3 regions of the Desulfocurvibacter africanus subsp. africanus DSM 2603 genome follow, and region 1 is predicted to be linked to each of the others. Evidence: predicted binding sites of a transcription regulator. Region 1 holds the regulator's gene; each other region holds the start of a gene.

Evidence for each region. Region 1 encodes sigma-54, which starts transcription at its own class of promoters, with help from an activator protein. Its sites were predicted from a motif close to CTGGCACGGNNNNTGCTT; they were not measured.
Region 2: a site for sigma-54 is predicted at 2,053-2,070, ahead of H585_RS0117950 (periplasmic heavy metal sensor). Genes of this name have one in related genera too.
Region 3: a site for sigma-54 is predicted at 3,112-3,129, ahead of nifH (nitrogenase iron protein). Genes of this name have one in related genera too.

Annotation. Positions count from the first base shown of each region.
Region 1 is NZ_AULZ01000014.1:98,218-102,625, reverse strand. Features, by position in the region: gene lptB (LPS export ABC transporter ATP-binding protein) at 1-173, shown strand, start outside; gene rpoN (RNA polymerase factor sigma-54) at 378-1,820, shown strand; gene hpf (ribosome hibernation-promoting factor, HPF/YfiA family) at 1,852-2,385, shown strand; gene H585_RS0111010 (PTS sugar transporter subunit IIA) at 2,390-2,839, shown strand; gene rapZ (RNase adapter RapZ) at 2,852-3,736, shown strand; gene H585_RS0111000 (PTS sugar transporter subunit IIA) at 4,042-4,408, shown strand, end outside.
Region 2 is NZ_KE383873.1:52,028-56,435, reverse strand. Features, by position in the region: gene gltX (glutamate--tRNA ligase) at 87-1,475, opposite strand; gene H585_RS0117955 (NifU family protein) at 1,563-1,784, opposite strand; gene H585_RS0117950 (periplasmic heavy metal sensor) at 2,122-2,676, shown strand; gene H585_RS0117945 (two-component system sensor histidine kinase NtrB) at 2,883-4,408, shown strand, end outside.
Region 3 is NZ_AULZ01000001.1:459,204-463,611, reverse strand. Features, by position in the region: gene nifD (nitrogenase molybdenum-iron protein alpha chain) at 1-1,276, opposite strand, end outside; gene H585_RS0102095 (P-II family nitrogen regulator) at 1,459-1,833, opposite strand; gene H585_RS0102090 (P-II family nitrogen regulator) at 1,830-2,189, opposite strand; gene nifH (nitrogenase iron protein) at 2,230-3,054, opposite strand; gene H585_RS0102080 (homocitrate synthase/isopropylmalate synthase family protein) at 3,352-4,408, shown strand, end outside.

The sequences.
Region 1 (4,408 bases):
TGCTCATTTCCGATCACAACGTACGTGAAACCCTGTCTATTTGCGATCGAGCCTACCTGGCCTACCAAGGCAGCATAATCCTGGAGGGCTCCCCAGAGCAGATAGTCTCCGATCCGAAGGCACAGCAGGTCTACCTGGGCCAAGGCTTTCGTCTGCAGGGAAGAGATATCTAAGAATCCTTGTCCCACAATGCTTCTCGCGTTCTGGCGCAATGGTTGCATACACACATCAAGTATGGCATGAATACACCCACGGCTGCCTGATGAAACTGTGGATACGCTTTCCCCGAAGCCCTTCAGGCCGCTTTATTTATACGGGAAGGCGTCACTGCACTGCCGTCGCGGCAACGAATCCTTCGTGAACGCCATTGGGAGATTATGGGCTTAGAACTACGACAACAACTCAAACTTTCGCAGCAGTTGGTCATGACTCCCCAACTGCAGCAGGCGATCAAGCTGCTTCAGCTTTCCCGGCTCGAGCTGCTCGATACCGTGCAGCAGGAACTCATGGAGAACCCGCTGCTCGAAGAGGGACAGGCCAGTGATCTTGGTAATGAGATCCAGGCCCTTGAGGTCCATGAGCCTGTTCAGGAAATTTCCAAGGATCGCGATGAGATTCTGACGCGTGAACTGACCCGCAATGCGGACTGGGAAGATTACCTCGGTGAGTTTTCCAGCTCGGGCAAGCAGATGCAGATGCGCGAGTCCGAAGTTCCCGAGGATGGCGTCAGTTTCGAGGCTCGCCTTTCCTCAAAGCCGTCCTTGGAAGGGCACCTGTTCTGGCAGGTGCGGCTTTCCGATTTCAGCGAAAAGCAGAAGCAAGTCAGCGAGATCATTATCGGTTGCCTGAGCCCGGCGGGTTACTTGCAGTCCACGGCCGAGGAAATCGCGGCCATGGCGCACACCACGCCGGAAGAGGTCGAGGTGATCCTGCGGCGCATCCAGCGTTTCGATCCCGTGGGCGTCGCAGCCAGGACCCCTCAGGAGTGCCTGCTGGTGCAACTCGATGTCTATGAACACAATGACCCCATACTGCGGGCATTGGTTTCCGAGCATCTGGAAGACCTGGAAAAACGGCGCTACAAACCTCTGGCTCGCAAATTCAAGATCACTCTCGATCAGCTCAAGGAGTACCTTGAGGTTCTGCAGACCCTGGAGCCCTTGCCGGGAGCCAGCTACTCCTCCACCGAGCCGTACTATGTCAGCCCGGACGCCTACGTATACAAATTCAACGATGAATTCGTAATCATGCTCAATGAGGAGGGCATGCCCAAGCTGCAGCTCAACTCCATGTATATGGACAGCCTGCAGGGTTGCAATTCCTCGGATAAGGAATACATGCAAGAGAAGATGCGCTCGGCAGTCTGGCTCATGAAGAGCCTTTACCAACGCCAGCGTACGCTCTACAAGGTCCTCGACAGCATTCTGCGCTTTCAGCGCGACTTCTTCGAGGAGGGGGTCACCCATCTGAAGCCCCTTATCCTCAAGGATGTAGCCGACGATATCAGCATGCACGAGTCCACGGTCAGCCGCATTACGACCAACAAGTATGTCGCCACGCCTCATGGCGTTTTCGAGCTGAAATTTTTCTTCAATAGCGCCCTGGACCTTGATGACGGCAGCCAAGTAGGCTCGGAGAGCGTCAAGGCGCTCATCAAGCAGCTCATATCCGACGAAAGCTCCAAGAGGCCTCTCAGCGACGAGCGCATAGCCGAGATTCTCAAGGAAAAACTCCAGGTGAATATTGCCCGCAGGACCGTGGCCAAGTACCGCTCGGCCTTGGGCATCGAATCCTCTTCCAAGCGCAAGCAAATCTTCTGATTTCTGCCAACCCCGCGCAAAAGGAGCAGGTATGAACATCCATTTCACGTTCAAGAACTTCGAGCCTTCCGAGCACCTCAAGAACTACGCGCGAACCCGGTTTGGCAAGCTCTCCAAGCATGGGATCAACAGTGCCGAGCTGCAGGTCAATATGAGTGTCGAGAAGCATCGGCACATGGCCGAAGTGGTTCTTTCCGGCGATAGTCTGCATCTGTCCGCCAATGAGGAATCACAGGACATGTACGCCACCATCGACATGGTCTTGGATAAGCTCGTGGCGCAAGTCAAAAAGAGCGGCGACAAGAAATCCCTGCGCAAAAAGCCCGGACAGACTTCGGTTCGCCTGGACGTGTTCAGTTATGCGCAGGCCGGTGACCGCAAGGAGCGCACCATCATCCAGACAGACAGCTATATCCCCAAGCCCATGGATGTGGACGAGGCGGCCATGCAGCTGGAGAGCCTGGGGTATGAGTTCCTGGTCTTCCACAATGCCGAGACCGAGCGCGTCAATGTCATTTATCAGCGCAAGGACGGCAACTACGGCCTCATCGATCCGGGGATATGAGCACATGCTGATTGCGGATTACCTGCACAAGAATCTCGTTCTTCCGGACTTGGCTGCGGTAGCCAAGTCGGAGGCGTTGACTGAACTTGTCGAGCCTCTCAAAAGCGAATTCCCAGATCTGGACCTGGCCAATGCGTTGCAGGTCCTGCTGGAGCGCGAGCAGTTGGGCACGACTGGCATCGGCGATGGCGTGGCTATTCCTCACGGCAAGCTCGTGGGACTCGACAGGATCATTCTCGTGGTCGGCCGTAGCCGCCAAGGGGTGCGTTTCGAATCCCTGGATGGCAAGACATGCACCATTTTCTTCCTGGTGCTGGCTCCGGAACAGGCCGCGGGTATGCATCTGCGCATTTTGGCGCACATCTCCAAACTGCTCAAGGACGAGGGATTCCGGCGTTCCTTCCTTGAGGCCGAGGGGCGCGACGAGCTGTACACCTTGCTGAAAACACTTTGATCGAGGCGCTCCATGCCTAGGCCTTCGCCTATTCCCGTGCTCGTTCTGACCGGGCTGTCCGGAGCAGGGAAGAGCACTGCCTTGAATGTGTTTGAAGATTTGGGTTTTTTCTGCGTGGACGGCCTGCCTGCATCCATGCTGCCCAAGCTGGTTAGCCTGTATGAGGGGCAGGAGGTGTTGCCCGGCAAGGGGCTGGCCTTGGGCATGGATATCCGTCAGCAGGATTTCCTTCGTCAATGGGGTCAGGCCCGGCAAGATTTGGCTCAGTATGACATCTCCCTGCAGGTCATCTTCATCGAGGCTGAACTGCCGGAGCTCATGCGCCGCTACGCCACCACCCGGCGGCCCCATCCGCTCGAGTCCGAGCAACTCGGCCTGCAACAGGCCCTTGAGTTGGAGCGGAACCTGCTGGAACCTGTGCGTGCCGAGGCCGACTTAGTGCTCGATACCACGCATTATTCGGTGCACGACCTCCGGCGCGTGTTGCAGGAGAAATGGAGTTATCTGGAGGAGCAAACCTCCGGCCTGCGCGTGCACATAATCTCCTTCGGCTTCAAGTACGGCCCGCCCAAGGAAGCCGACCTCCTCTTCGACTTGCGTTTTCTGCCCAATCCGTATTTCGATCTTCTGCTGCGTCCACTTACGGGCAAGGACCAGATTGTCGCCGATTATGTATTTCAGGACGAAAGCGGAAAGCTTTTTGCGAACAAGCTCATGGAGTTTGTTTTATTTCTTTTGCCGCTCTATGCTCGCGAGGGCCGCTTCAGGGTGACCATCGGTCTCGGCTGCACCGGGGGGCGGCATCGATCTGTCGCCGCCGCCGAGATGCTGTTCAGGAACCTTAAGGAACAGGGCTACGCCGTCAGTCTTGAGCATCGGCATATCGAGAAGGGCTGATTTTTAGGGCAGATTGCTTTTGACAGCCCGTTGGAAAAAGGGCTGTGCGGGCCAGGAAGGCCCGCTGGTTGCGAAGCAATCGCCCGTAATAGTGGAGCTTTGCTCCACTATTACGGAGTTGAAAAAGTCCAGGACGGACTTTTTCAACAGTCTGTTAAGACGCCCGCTCCGGCGTTGACGGCGCAAGTGAATTGCGCCTACGCGGCGGCAAGCCATGCCGACGCATGGCTTGCAGAGCATTTTCAAAAGCAAAATGCTCTAATTGCCTGTGGACAGGGGAAAGGCGAGGCGATAATCAGAACGCGATGAAAGTTATACGCAAGGACCAGCCCAAGATCACGGGCGTCATCATCGTCACGCACACGGACTATGGCGAACGTCTGCTGGCAGCGGCTCAACTCATCCTGGGTCAGCAGGGTGGCTGCCGGTCCATCCCCGTGGATGTGACTTCCAATGTGGAAGAAACTGTCCGGACCATCAAGGCCGCCATTCAGGACACCGATACCGGCAATGGCGCCCTTATCCTGACGGACATGTTCGGCGGGACGCCCACCAACTTGAGTTTGTCCTTGCTTGGCACGGCGCATATCGAGGTCATCACCGGCGTGAACCTGCCCATGCTGCTCAAGGTATTCGGCAGCAGGCATCTGCCGCCGGCGGATCTGGCCCGTG
Region 2 (4,408 bases), on a different contig from region 1:
ATAAAAAGTAAAAACCCCACCGGCTCTGACCCGGTGGGGTTTGTTCATTGCTTCAAGCCGCCAGGACTGACGGCGCTCGGCCTCGATTACAGCTTCAGGGCTTGCTCCAGCCTGTTCAGGACCTTGTCGCGGCCCAGGGCGGCGATGGTCTCGTGCAAGCCGGGCGAGGCGGTCTTGCCGGTCAAGGCCACGCGCAGGGGCTGGGCGATGTCTTTGAAGGAGACGCCCTTCTCGGCCACATAGGCGTTCAGCAGCTCTTCCACGGCGCTCTCGCTGAAGTCGGGCAAGCCGGCCAAGCCCTCGCGGATAGCGGCCAGGTGCGGCTTGGTTGCCTCGGTGATGAACTTTTGCACCGCGGCTTGGTCGTACTCCAGAGCGGCGTCGTCCAGCAGGAAGAACTCGGCCTTGTCGGCCATCTCCTTCAGGGTCTGGGCGCGGGGCTGAAACATGGGCACGATCCTGGCCACGTAGGCCGCGTCGGCCGCCAGGTTCTTGGCCGCGAAGAACGGCAACAGCAGTCCGGCCAGTCTCTCCGGCGCGGACTCCTTGATGTAGTGCGCGTTGAGGGCGTTGAGCTTCTTCTGATCGAAGACCGCAGGCGAAGAGCCAAGGTTGGCGGTCGTGAACAGCTCGACCATCTCCTGACGGGAGAAGATCTCCTTGTCGCCCAGGGACCAGCCCAAGCGCAGCAGGTAGTTGACCATGGCTTCGGGCAGGTAGCCCTCGTCCTGGTACTGCACCACGCTGGTCGCGCCGTGGCGCTTGGAGAGCTTCTTCTTGTCCGGGCCCAGGATCATGGGCACATGGCCGAACTCGGGCATCTCCGCCCCCAGGGCCTGGTAGATGAGAATCTGCTTGGGCGTGTTGGACACGTGGTCATCACCGCGGATGATGGTGGTCACGCCCATGGTGATGTCGTCGACAACCACGGCCACGTTGTAGATCGGCGAACCGTCGGATCGACGCAGCACGAGGTCGTCCAGTTCCTCATTAGGGAAGGCTATGTGGCCCTTGACCAGATCGGTCCAGCCAGTGGAGCCGACGAGCGGGGCCTTGAGGCGCACGCAACGGCCCGGTCCGGGGCCAAGGCCGCGTTCGCGGCAGGTGAGGTCGTACTTGGGCTTGCGACCCTCGGCGGTAGCCTTCTCGCGCATGGCGTCCACCTGCTGGGGCGTGCACGAACACCAGTAGGCATGACCCGAGGCGACCATGCGATCGATGTACTCGTTGTGCAGTTCCGCGCGCTGGCTCTGGTAGTGCAACTCGTCCCAGTCCAAGCCCAGCCAGGACATGCCGTCCAGGATGGCCTGCGTGGCCTCGGGCGTGGAGCGCTCGCGATCAGTATCTTCGATGCGCAGAATGAAGCGGCCTTGATTGTGCCTGGCCAGCAGCCAGTTGAATATCGCCGTGCGGGCGCCGCCCACGTGCAGGTAGCCCGTGGGGCTGGGCGCGAAGCGGGTGACCATGCGTTTCATGTCTACCTCTTACAAGATATCCGGGCGACCGGGCCATGAAAAAAGGCGGGCCGACCCGCCTTTATCAATCGTTCGGTCATGCCCGCGTCAAACGGACTCTACGGACGTGAGGCCAGGGATTTCCTTGAGGATGGTGCGCTCGATGCCATTCTTGAGGGTCATCCTGGACATGGTGCAGCACTGGCAAGCGCCACGCAGGCGGACCTTGACCACACCGGTGTCGGTAACCTCGACGAGCTCGACATCCCCGCCGTCGGCTCGCAGGACCGGACGGATCATGTCAAGGGCTGCCAGCACCCGTTCGCGCATCGTTGTATCCCTGAGCGTCATGTTGGGATTGCTGCTACTTCCTTTACCCCTGCTTGTCAATTTGATGATCGGGCGGTTACGGCCGCATGGCGCGGCAGGCCGAAGTGAGCATCCGCTAATAGAACAGTGCTGCACATGTGCAACATACCTTACACAATATCGGAGCACTTGCTGCACAAGGTGCAGTCTGTTGCACATAACTGGTCGTAACAAAGGCCTTGGGCTCGCACCATGAAGGCAACATACTGTATTAATTGAGTTTTAACTACTGGCACAGACTCTGCTCTATAGGCAGCAAGTCCGAATTGTAAAACCCCCTTGATATGGAGAGATACTCATGAATTGCAAGTCGCTGCGCATTTTCGCTCTCACAGGCATGGCTGTCCTGCTTTCCGCTTCGTTGGCTCTGGCCCAAACCGCTACGCACGATCACGGCTCCGCCACCGATGCTGGAAAGGCCCAGGTCCAGGCCCCGGCCCTGACGCCGGAGCAGCAGGCCAAGTTCGACAAGATCATGTCCGAGCACCAGAAGAAGACCCATGCCGTGCGCGAGGACATGTGGGCCAAACAGACCGAACTGAACGCTCTTTCCGCCAACCCGAACACCAAGCCCGAGCGCATCAGCCAACTCGTGGCCGAACTCAAGACTCTGCGTGCCAAGCAGTACGCCGAGCGCGAGGCCCTTAACGCGGCCCTCAAGAAGGAAGGCCTCCCGCAGATCGGCATGGGCATGGGCCGCATGGGTGGTTGCGGCATGATGGGCAGCCAGGGCATGATGGGCGGCAAAGGCATGAAGCACGGTATGGGCATGATGAACGGCAAGCAAATGATGCATGACCCCGCCGTCCTGGGCGGCCGCATGCAGAAGGCTCCCTCCGCCTCCGCCATATAGACAAGCCAGCGTCTCTGTGACAAAGCGCGCGGAGGGAGGACGGCCTCCTTCCGCGCCAACGCATTGCCGGCGCTCTCCGGCCAAGCGGAAAAGGGCCTGGATAAATAGAAAGATGTGATAGGCGGAAAGCCGCTAGCGCTTGGCCGTGACCAGTTCCGCCGCGAGGACAAGACCGCAGCCTACGCGCCAGGAAGAAAGAGGTGCCCATGGAGATCAGCGTCACCCAGAGCCGGAGACTGCCCCTGCTGGTGGCCATCGCAGCCACGGGCATCGTGGCCGCGAGTCTCATTCTGGCCACCTGGAACAGCGTGCGCCAGCAGCGAGAGCTGGTCATGCGGCACATGCTCCTCTCGGCCCAGGTAGTGTTGCGCTCCACGCAGGCCCATCTGCAAGGCTCCCTGCGCCGCATGGGGCCAGATTCCATGCGACGACGCGGCTTTCACGGATCCATGGACGAACCGCTTCCTTCCCTTACCGCTGATCTACTGACTGAATTGACCCAAGACAGCGATGTACGCTTTCTTGGCCTGCTCGATACAAGCGGCGACATTATCATCTCATCCTCACCTGAAGCCGGCAGGGCCTTTGCATTATCGGCCGAAGGATTGCGCGGGCTGCGCGAGACGGGTCTCTGGTACTCGTTGCAGGTGCAGAACGGCGAGCGCGTGCTGTATCTGGCACAACGTGCCAGACCAGCCGTGGCCCGTTTCTGCCAAGGCATGCAGGATCACGACCTGCCCGAGTCCCGAGGCTTTGAGCGTTCTCCTGACGGACAGCCCATGACCGGCGGGCGACGGCCTTCCGTGCTGTACCTGGTCATGGGCCTGGGCGTGGAGGAATACCTGGGCTTATACAACGAGTTCCAGCGCACGGCCATATACCAGACCGGTTTCATACTGGCCGCGGCTGCCGGATTCCTGGCCTTCTTCACCTATTATCTTCGCCGACGCGAGCAGTCTCGGGCTTATCAGGCCCTGCAGCGTTTCCACGCCCGCCTGCTGGACGACATGCCCGACGGCTTGTTGAGCCTCGACGGCCAGGGCGTCGTGCGCGCGGCCAACCCGGCGGCTCACGCCATTCTGGAGCGCGCGCCAGGCACGCTCGTGGGTTCAACTCTTGACTGGCTGCCCTTGGGGCAAGCGATCAATGAGGAAAACGGTGGCGAAGCCTGGGCCGAAACCGAACTGGGAAGCAAGCGCTTGGAAGTACTACGGCGGTCAGTGGGCGAAGCGGACGATGGCCCAGGTTCCAGCCTGGTGCTCGTGCGCGACCGCACGCGGCTCAAGGCCCTGGAACGCAGCCTGGCCGAGGCCGAGAAGCTGGCCGCCGTGGGTCGGCTGGCCGCCGGCGTGGCCCATGAGATACGCAATCCGCTCTCGGCCCTGCGCGGTTTCGCGCAATTCTTCCTCAAAAAACTGCAGGGCGTTCAGCCAGACGAGGAATACGCCCGGACCATGGTCCGAGAGGCCGACCGGCTGAACAAAGTCATTACCGACATGCTTTTCCTGGCCAGGCCCCAGAGCTTGACTCCCCAGGATGTGGATACGACGGCCCTGTTCGAGGATCTGCGACGACTGCTGGAGGGCGAGGCCGCGAAAGCCGGGGCCGAACTGCGTTTCGAAGCCCGCACGCCGAGCGTGCACGCCGATTCCGACGGCCTCAAGCAGGTTCTGCTCAACCTTATCATGAACAGCCTGGCCGCACTGCCCGCAACCGGAGGCCAGGTAACCGT
Region 3 (4,408 bases), on a different contig from region 1:
TGCGCGGGTTGTAGTTGGCCGGGTCCTGTTCAATGTGGAGCTCCTCGATGTTGCGGCTATCCGCGTCGACCTTGATGTCCGGGATCACGCGCCGGCCCTCGTAGTCGTCGCGGTGGGCGAACTCGTAGCCCGCGCCGATGGACCGCATGCCCAACTCCTTGAACAGATCCTGGTAGTGGTGGGCGCGGGAGCCGCCCACGAAAAGCATGGCCGTCTTGCCCGTGGTGCGCGGCTTCACGTCGGCCAGCGTGGCGTCCACGTTCTTCATTTCCTCGGCGATGACTTCCTCGACCCTGTCGATGAGCTGCTTGTCGCCGAAATACTGGGCGATCTTGCGCAGCGACTTGGCCGTGGACTTGGCGCCGATGAAGTTGACCTTGATCCAGGGGATGCCCCACTTGGTCTCCATCATGTCGGCCACGTAGTTGATGGAGCGGTGGCACATGACGCAGTTCAGGTCGGCTACGCCGGCGCGGGCGAACTGCTCGTAAGTCGAGTTGCCGGAGAAGGACGAGTTGAGCGTGATGCCGCACTTGTCCAGGATTCGCTCGATCTCGAAGGCGTCGCCGCCGATGTTGTACTCGCCGAGCATGTTGATGAGGTACTTGCCCTCGGGCCGCTTCATCTCCTCGCCCACCACGTGGGTGAAGATCTGGTTGTTGGCGATATGGTGGCCCGCGGACTGGGACACGCCCTTGTAGCCCTCGCAGGAGAAGGCGAAGATGTTGACCTTGTGGTTCGGGTCAATCGCGTTGAGCTTCTCCTTCATCTCGCGCGCCACGGCGTGCACGTCGTCGCCGATGAGGCCCACGGGACAGGTGGAGAAAATCGCGATGGCCCGGGGCTTGAACAGGTCATAGGCTTCCTGGACGGCTTGGCGCAGCTTGTTCATGCCGCCGAACACGATGTCGTGCTCGGTCATGTCCGTCGAGAAGCAGTAGGTCATGTAGTTGGCCGCGTCCGGCGCCGATGCGTCGGTCTGGTTGCGGCGCGTGAGCCAGGAATAGAAGCCGCAGCCGATGGGGCCATGGGTGATGTTCACGATGTCCCGCGTGGGACCCAGGATAACGCCCTTGCAGCCCGCGTAGGTGCAGCCGCGCTGGGTTATGATGCCGGGGATGGTCCGGACGTTGGCCTGGATATCCTTTGTCTGCATGGCCTCCGGCCCCTCGTGCACCAGGAACTGCTTGTCGCGCTTCCTGGCCACCTTGGTGGGGTATCGCCTGAGGATCTCTTCCTTGACCTCAGCGGGGGTCATTGCCTTCTTGGTAGGCATTGCTCTGCACCTCTTATGGCTTGTCCGGCTAAACCGGCTGGTCGCATGTCTTAGAACAGATTACTTTTGAGACGCCCGCTTCGGCGTTGACGGCGCAAGTGAATTGCGCCTGCGCCGAAGCTAGCGGCAAGCCATGCCGACGCATGGCTTGGAGAGCATTTTCAAAAGCAAATGCTCTAGGCTTAATCGATGGACTTCCTGCCTTCCTCGCCGGTGCGCACGCGCACGCCGTCCAGGATGGGCATGACGAATATCTTGCCGTCGCCGGGCTTGCCCGTGCGGTTGACCGTCATGATCGCGGCCACCACTTCCTCCACCTGGTCGTCGTGGACCACCGCGGAGAGCACCCGCTTGGGGTACAGGCGGCCCTTTTCGCCCAGCAATTCGGCGGCCTCCTCGTAGCCCTTGGCCGCGCCCTTGAGCAGCATGGCGTTCACCAGGCCCTTGCCCCTGCCCTGGGCCTCGCGGGCGAAGAAGGCCGCCACGCCGGCGTCGGTCAGGGCCTTCTTGGTGACGTTCATCTTGTCCATGCGGATGACGGCCATGATCTCCTTCATATGGCCACCTCTTCGAGCTTGCCCGCGGCGGTCTCCTTTATCCCGGAGCTGACGGTGTACATTTCGTCCACCTGGGTGATGAAGATCTTGCCGTCGCCGAAGGCGCCCTTGTCGCCGGTGCGCGCGGCCTTCATGATGGTCTTGATGGTGAAGTCCTTGTCCTTGTCGTCGATGACGATCATGAGCATGACCTTGGGGATCTCGTCATAGGTGATCTGGCCGATCTTTATTCCGCGCTGCTTGCCGCGGCCGGCCACGGAGAATTTGGTCACTGCCGGGAAGCCGGCGTCCATGAGGGAGGCCAGAACGTCGTCAACCTTGTCGGGTCTTACAATGGCGCGAACCATAATCAGCATGGCGGTGCTCCTTTCTTCTCGCGTTGGTGTGCTGCGTGCGCTAGTTGGCGATGCCGAAGTCGATAAGCAGCTTTTCCAGCTCCTCGATTTCCAGGGGCTTGGGCACCACGAACATGTCGTTTTTGTCGATCTTCTTGGCCAAGGTCCGGTACTCGTCAGCCTGCGGGTGGCTCGGCTCGAAGTCGATGACGGTCTTGCGGTTGATCTCGGCGCGCTGGACCATGTTGTCGCGCGGCACGAAGTGGATCATCTGCGTGCCCAGGCTCTTGGCCAGCTCCTCGATCATCTCGCGCTCGTTGTCGACTTTGCGGCTGTTGCAGATGAGGCCGCCCAGACGCACGCCGCCCGCGTCGGCGTACTTCACGATGCCCTTGCAGATGTTGTTGGCCGCGTACATGGCCATCATCTCGCCCGAGACCACGATATAGATCTCCTGGGCCTTGCCCTCGCGGATGGGCATGGCGAAGCCGCCGCAGACAACGTCGCCGAGCACGTCGTAGAAGGTGTAGTCTAGGTTCTTGTCTTCATTGTAGGCGCCGAGCTGTTCCAGCAAGTTGATGGAAGTGATGATTCCGCGGCCGGCGCAACCCACGCCCGGCTCGGGTCCGCCGGACTCGGTGCACATGACGCCGCCGTAGCCGAGCTTGATGATGTCCTCAAGCTCCACGTCCTCACCCTCCTCGCGCAGGGTGTCGAGCACGGTCTTCTGGGCCAGGCCGTGCAGCAGGAGCCGGGTGGAGTCGGCCTTGGGGTCGCAGCCCACGACCATGACCTTGTTGCCCATCTCGGCCAAGCCGGCGACGGTGTTCTGCGTAGTAGTGGACTTGCCGATGCCGCCTTTTCCGTAAACAGCGATCTTGCGCATGGAATGCCTCCTTCACGAATCTGCGCCGTAGGATGCGACGCACTTGTGAAGGCCTTAGGGCAAGGCATGTGCCAACCAAGTAATCTATTGTAATTAAAAGTAAAAATTACGAGCATGCTTTTTGGAGCTTTCGAGATGTCTACAATAATGAAGGCTTCGGGCCGACACTAATGTAGACCTTGTGCTGTCCATCCTGAACGATGCCCGTCCTTTCTCGCTTCCTGGCCTGGAATGCTTCGTGCAGCCTATGGTTCGGGCCGGGCGGGAGTCCCGGTCGCAAACCCAAGGAGAACAGCCATGCTCATCGACTCCACCCTGCGCGAAGGTGAACAGCAGTTCGGCGTGTATTTCGACCGCAGCCACAAGGAAGAGCTCCTGCGGCTGTCCCTGGCCGCCGGGGTCGACGAGGTCGAGGTGGGCGCGGTGGGGCCGAGCCCGGAGCATTGCCGCGAGCTGGAAGGGCTGCTGCTCTACGGGGCCATGCTCAAGGACCGTCGCCAGAGCCTGAGCCTGTGGTGCGCCTGCCGGCCGGCTGATCTGCGCATGGCCGCGGGGCTCTCGCCAGACCGGCTGTGCATGACCGTGCCCGTGTCGGACGCGCACATCCGCCGCAAGCTCGGTCTTGATCGCCAGGCGCTGCTTGGCCATGTGGCGCGCATGCTCGGCTTGGCACGCGAACTGGGCGTGGCCTATGTTTCGCTGGGACTGGAAGACGTATCCCGCGCGGACCTGTCCTTTGCCCTGTCCGTGGCTCGCTTGGCGCAGGACAAGGGCGCGGCGCGCCTGCGCCTGGCAGACACCGTGGGCGTGCTGGCTCCCGCCGAGACGGCCCGGCTCGTGAGCGCTTTTCGTGCGGCCGTGAATCTGCCCCTGGCCCTGCACCTGCACAACGATTTCGGCATGGCCACGGCCAATGCCGTGGAAGGCCTGCGCGCCGGGGCCGACTTCGTGGACGCCAGCGCCCTGGGACTGGGCGAGCGTGCCGGCTTGGCTAGCCTGGAGCAGATCGCCGGCTACCTGACCCTGCGCCTGGGCGCGGAAGGCTATGATCTGGCCACGGTGCGTGAACTGTGCGCCTCAGCGGCCAGGGCCGCGAACATGCCCGTGCCGGCCAATGCGCCCATGGTGGGCGAGCGCATCTTCTGGTGCGAGAGCGGACTGCACGTGGACGGGCTGTACAAGGCCGCCGAGCTGTACGAGCCGTTCGAGCCCTCGCGCGTGGGCCTCAGCCGCAAGCTCGGCGTGGGCAAGAAGAGCGGCCGGGCGGCCGTGGCGCGCAAGTTGGGTGAGCTGGGTTTGGCCGCCTGCGGGGACATGCAAAGCCTCACTGACCGGGTGCGCGCCCTGTCCGCGG